2 regions of the Alteromonas sp. 76-1 genome follow, and region 2 is predicted to be linked to the other one. Evidence: riboswitches for the same ligand, from Rfam matches in the RefSeq annotation. Region 2 holds a riboswitch; the other holds the start of a gene.
What was found. A riboswitch is a leader RNA that binds a small molecule or an ion and turns the genes downstream of it on or off. The one in region 2 is predicted to bind thiamine pyrophosphate.
Positions count from the first base shown of each region.

Region 1: it holds a riboswitch for thiamine pyrophosphate, as region 2 does, so the genes downstream of both, ALT761_RS05470 (TonB-dependent receptor) here and thiC (phosphomethylpyrimidine synthase ThiC) in region 2, are expected to answer to the same signal.

Region 1 is NZ_LR136958.1:1,309,654-1,312,852, reverse strand. It holds gene ALT761_RS05470 (TonB-dependent receptor) at 1-1,207, opposite strand, end outside; TPP riboswitch at 1,262-1,371, opposite strand; gene ALT761_RS05465 (acyl-CoA thioesterase) at 1,485-1,913, opposite strand; gene ALT761_RS05460 (GNAT family N-acetyltransferase) at 1,982-3,199, shown strand, end outside.
Region 2 is NZ_LR136958.1:184,778-187,976, reverse strand. It holds gene ALT761_RS00740 (TonB-dependent receptor) at 1-1,187, shown strand, start outside; TPP riboswitch at 1,769-1,882, shown strand; gene thiC (phosphomethylpyrimidine synthase ThiC) at 2,040-3,199, shown strand, end outside.

The DNA of each region.
Region 1 (3,199 bases), 1.1 Mb from region 2:
TAGATTCAGTCTGTAAATATACTGCTTTGGTGGTAGGTTCATACACACTGGTGAAATCACCTGATGCATAGGTGTACTGTCGTAACAAATCTTCTTCGCTGGTTTTATAAAAAGCGCCAAGCGTCCAAGCGGTCGCGCCATCAAATAACGCGGCACTGTCTGATGATACAAAGCGTACTTCTGCGGTTTGTGTGTCTACATCACGAAAATAAGCGTCGAATGAGGTATACCCGAAAGGGTGAAAACCTTCATAAGTCCAATCTTCGTCATATCCATAACCGATATTGTGTGATGCATGAGTGGCGATAAGAATAAAGTCACCGCCATTAGTCGAGGTAGTAGATCTCGCACTTACCGCATGAGTTTGATGGGTGTCAAAGCCAGGCTCATCAGATAAGGTCTGATTATTATTGTCTAGAGAGAACGCATCGTACCCATTGTCGATGTCATACCAACGATATGTCAGCGCCAAAGTACTTCTTTCGTCAACATTCCCAGCAATACTGATGCGCGCTGCGGTTTCATCGAGATTATTAGTATCATCACGCTTTTGCTCGGTGCCATAACTATCAACCACGGTATTTTCTACAAAACCATCACTACGGTTGTGCATTAGCGCAACGCGATATCCCCAATCTTGGTTAATATCATCACCTGTAGCCACTTCCACGCGATAACTATCTTTGTTACCAGCTCTTAATTCAACATAGTCAGCGCCCTCTGAACCTACAGGCGTGCTAGACAGCTTTACTGCACCGGCTAACGCGCCAGAACCAAATAAAGTGGCCTGTGGGCCTCGGTACACTTCTAGTTGCTGCGTATCAAAAATAAGCCCCGCTGCCGCAAGACCAGAGAAATCAAATTCGTCAACGATGAAACTAACAGAAGGATTAATAGGTTCTACAAATTGACTACGTTCACCGATACCTCGTATTTGCACAAAGCGGCCTCGTGAGGCGCCTGCGGCGAAATTCACGTTCGGCACACTGTTTAGCACACTATCAATATGGGTAGGCTGGCGACTGCTTAAGCGCTTAGCGCCCAAAATGGTAGCACTGGCACTTAGCTGATCTAATACGGTTTCGCGAAAGTCTCCGCTAACGACTATACGTTCAACGTCTTCAAGTTGTGTTTCTTGTTCAGAGGTTTGCGCATTAGCACAAAGCGATGCAGCAATTAAAGAAAAACAAAATATTGGTTTTTGCATGGGATCTCTTATTCTTTTCTAAGAAAAAAGATCCGGGTGTACGGCAGGTGATACGACTATGTGGTCAACCATCCCTACGCCGGCATTATCCGGATCAGGTGTAAGGGTTCTCACAGTGATGATGTGAATCTCAGTCCGCGGTACGGACACCCCTTGGTATATGCATTCAGTTAGAATACCGAATACAGCGAGGAGTCTACCAGTTACGCCAAAACCGTCAAGATATTAAACGGTTAACTTAGCGTAACAGTAGACTTCGTATTTTGGTCTTTTGACTTTATTTTTGTTCTTCTAATTCTAGATTAAGCTTTCGTACTTCTTCGTTAGTTTGAGACACTAACGCTTCAAGTGTTTTACCATGCGCTGCAGGTTGGCGTGATTCTGGGTCAACTTTAACGAAGACGATGTCGTCAGCAAAACAAATCGTCTTTTTAGTGGCTTTATTGCGCACTAAACAACTTACGGTAATCGACGTTCTACCCACAGCCTTGGTTTCAAGACCAAACTCAACAATATCCCCTTGCAGTGCAGGCGACTCAAAACTAATTTCCCCTATATGCTTGGTAACCAAACAATTGGTTTCTAATTGACAAATTGCCCAGATAGCAGCCTCTTCATCAATCCACTCAAGTGCGCGGCCGCCAAATAAAGAGTTGGCATAATTTAAGTCGTTTGGCATCACTAGACGCCGAGAAAGAAAGCGCATTCGAATTCCTTTAGATAAGTAGTTACTATAAGCACAGAAAGTCTTAATTATACCGAAAAAACACATCTATGGCGCCACCGGAATTAACTCAATGGTTGTTTAACCCTATTTATTCGCAAGCACGACATACCGAGCATCGACGTCTGCTTGTGCTTTCTGGCGATTATGAATGGGTTAACCAGCGTTTAACGTCTCTTTTGAGCGATATTCCCTCTTCACTTATCGTTAAAGAAATCGGCGGGGAGACCTCACTCCTTCGCAAACATTTGCTAGGTAATGAATGCGATATCGGGGTGGTACACTCACATCATGGGTTTAATCCTGGAAATATGATGGCCATTGCAGGCACTATTCGTTGGGGTGGTTGTCTCATTTTATGCTGCCCTGCGTTAGCCTCTTGGCATTTATACGCCAGTCATACGCATCTATCTCGTGGGTTTAAAGCAACCCAAAGCCTTTATATAAAAAGGCTTGTCGCAATAATAAAAAGCAATGCAGACGTAGCTGTATGGGATGGTAACCATTGCCATATCCCCGATTTAGTGGGGAGCGATGCGTTTGATTCATTAAACAATGTAAACCCGATTGAACCCGAAGGCTCGGTCAATCCGTTAGTTTCAAAAAGTGCACAAGCAACTCAGCCACTAGGTGATGACGAAACCCGCAAACCACAGTTTAAATCACTGGATCAACAGCTAGCATTTGATTGCCTGAAAAATAGGTGGTCGCAATATGTTCGTAAAGCTGTCATCACAGCGCCTAGAGGCAGAGGAAAGTCTGCGCTAGTAGGGTTGTTTGTCGCTTCAAGACTGAATAAAGGCGAGAAAGTAGTTATCACGAGCGCCATTCGTGACAACACAAGCACCCTTTTCAAGCATATTCGCCTAGGCATGGGTTTACTTAATTCAGAGGACAAAGACCAAGCAGGTCAGTTTACGGACTACACGGTTAATGCCCCTGATAGTAATAACACTGAGGCAGACGCTGCTAAATCGGCCACCAAAGAGATTTTTAGTATTGAGAAAGGTGGCAGCGCACAGTGGCTTGCACCAGATAACCCCATGCTTATTAATGGTGACTTTGACTTTCTTATTATTGATGAAGCAGCATCCTTCCCCTTGCCTGTTCTTAAGTTGTTAATTGGCGCTCATGATAACTATGTGATCACCACAACATTGCAGGGATACGAAGGGAGTGGGCAAGGCTTTATGCAACGCATGCTACCTGCTTTTGAAGCTGAAGGCGCGGTGCACCTTTCATTGCGTACACCGCTGCGCTGGCCTAAG
Region 2 (3,199 bases):
TCGGCCTAGATTCAGACCAAACCGCCTCACCAGAATTGATTTTCCAATCAGACGGCGACATTACCCAGTTTAGTGAAGAGTTACGCATAAGTGGAAATACCACTAATAGTAAATGGGTAGCTGGGTTCTATTACTTAAGCATTGAAACCGACTACCTGCAAGGCCTAGCTGCAAGCCCAACAGGCGGCTATTTAGCTGGTGAAGAGCAAAACACGTTAGCCACTATCGATACCGATTCATACTCAGTGTTCGGACAGTTAGATTACGATTTAACCGACGAACTCGTGCTGGTATCGGGTTTACGTTTAGTACGTGAAAATAAGTCGATGGACGGCCAACTGCGTCAAAACGCGAACTTGGTAGACCGTGATATTGAAGTAGATTACGGCATTGATCCATTGGTAGATGTGGCCATGGATAATGATGAAACCATGTGGTCTGCAAAGCTCCAGTTAGATTATAAACCAAACTCAGATACGCTTTTATATGCCGGTATTAACCGAGGCGTAAAAGCAGGCAACTTCAACGCACCTTTAGGCGGTAGTTTTAGCACCTACGACGCCGAAGTACTTCTTGCCTATGAAGCGGGCGCAAAGCTAACCTTAATGGACGGTAAAGCCCAGTTAAACAGTAGTATTTTCTACTATGATTACTCTGACTATCAGTCGTTTTCGTGGGTGAATAATGCTGGCGTAGTGTTCAACGAAGACGCACAATTTACTGGTGCTGAAGTTGAGCTACTATTAAACCCTATTGATGCACTAGACATCATGTTCGGCGTGTCTTACACCGATGCTGTGGTAGAAGATTTAGAAGTAGCTTCAGGGGTATTTGTAGACACCACGCCCCCTTACACACCTGAGTGGCAATCATCAGGTTTAGTACGCTACACATGGGATATAGACAGTGGCAGTGTTGCAGCACTTATTAGTGGTTCATACCAGTCAGAGTCTTTCCATAATGCTCGTAACTTTACGGCGCATACCATCGAAAGTCACTTTAAAGCCGATGCACGCATTACCTGGACTGACAAAGAAGATTTATGGAGCGTAGCCGCTTACGTAGATAACCTTACTGATTCAGACCACGAATTAATTGGTTTTGACGTATCAGGCTTCTACGGTACTTCGCAAATCTCTTACGCAAAACCACGCACTTACGGCATAACGGTAAGACGTAACTTTTAATTAATAAAAGGTTAGCTGCGGTTAAAGATACAGCACCGCTCAACAAACATCCTGTAAGCAAAAACCCCGTTTAGGGGTTTTTTTTATCTTTAATCTAAATGAATTTAATTTAATCACACGTGACCTTTTTCGCAGCATGGATGCTGCCAGCAGAGGCCCCATGGATGGGTTCACGCCGTGTTTCCCTCACTTCTCTCTCCGAAATTCATCTTGAGCAAGCGAAAGCTAGCTCACCTTAGAAACCTTGTACAGCATGGATGCTGTAGAGAGGCTTCCCTCTCACCTTTCCCTAGTAAATTCTACCTAGAATAGGAGTGTTAGTGCGTTCACCTTAGAAATCTTCTGCAGCATGGATGCTGCCAGCAGAGGCCCCATGGATGGGTTCACGCCGTATTTCCCTCATCTCTCTCGCCGAAATTCATCTTGAGCAAGCGAAAGCGAGCTCACCTTAGAAACCTTCTACAGCATGGATGCTGTAGAGAGGCCCCATGGATGGGTTCACGCCGTGTTTCTAAGGTGAGTTCGCTTTCGTGCCCCCTCAGGGCTTGTAATTTCAATTTCTTTCGCTTTATACTAATTACAGTTACTTGTCGGAGTGCTCAACTGAATTAACCCAGTGAGCTGAGACCGCGAAAGCGGGATCCGTTGAACCTGATCAGGCTAATACCTGCGAAGGGAACAAGAAAGTACAAAGTGGTAAGTCGTAATTGGTAAAAGTTAAGCCTTGTTGTATGGCATGAATTTATCCTTCGGGATTTTGCATGCAATACCGGTCAAACTTTTGCGCACTTTGTATTCTCTCCTCCACTCCTGACAAGCATTTTATAACCTAAACTAACAGGCGAAAATGCTATGTCTACTCGACGCGAACAGCGCCAACAGGCGCAAGACTTTATTAATCAATTGGCCGGTGAGGCCTACCCTAATTCTACTCGTCACTATGAAAAAGGCAGCCGCGACGATATTAACGTTGCCATGCGACTGATTCATCAGCATGACAGCTTAATTGGCGGCACCGAAGAAAACCCTATATTTGAAAGTAACCCTCCCATTGGGGTTTACGATACTTCCGGTCCTTACGGCGACCCAGACATTACTATTAACGTGCAAAAAGGGTTGGCGCCGCTACGAGAAAACTGGATTAAAGCCCGCGAAAACACGTACCAGCTTGAAGGGGTATCGTCGCACTTCGCGAAGCAACGTGAGCAAGATATTGTCACTGAAGATTTTCGTTTCACGCGCACGCTGAAACCACGCAAAGCCCTAGATGGCAAAAATGTGACCCAGCTGCATTACGCTCGCCAAGGTATAATAACGCCCGAAATGGAATATATTGCCATTCGCGAAAACATGGGCCGCGACGCGCTAAAAGACAACCCCCTAAGCAATCAACACAAAGGCGAGCACTTCGGGGCCAACCTGCCTTCAAACATTACCCCTGAATTTGTTCGCCAAGAAGTGGCAGCTGGTCGCGCGATTATTCCCGCGAACATAAACCACCCTGAACTAGAACCTATGATCATTGGCCGCAATTTTTTGGTCAAAATTAACGCCAATATTGGTAATTCAGCGGTCACCTCATCTATTGAAGAGGAAGTAGAAAAGCTAGTGTGGTCTACCCGCTGGGGCGCCGATACGCTTATGGATTTATCCACCGGCCGCAACATTCACGAAACCCGTGAATGGCTGCTTCGTAACAGCCCTATCCCCTTAGGCACCGTTCCCATTTATCAAGCTCTTGAGAAAGTAAACGGCGTAGCCGAAGACCTTACGTGGGAGCTGTTTAAAGACACCCTTATTGAGCAAGCCGAACAAGGGGTAGATTACTTCACCATTCACGCAGGCGTATTGCTTGAATACGTACCGCTTACCGCAAACCGGGTAACGGGTATTGTGTCCCGCGGCGGCTCTATCATGGCCAAGTGGTGTTTAAGCCATCACAAGCAAAGCTTTTTGTATGAACGATTCCGCGACATTTGTGAAATTTGCGCCGCCTACGATGTGTCGCTTTC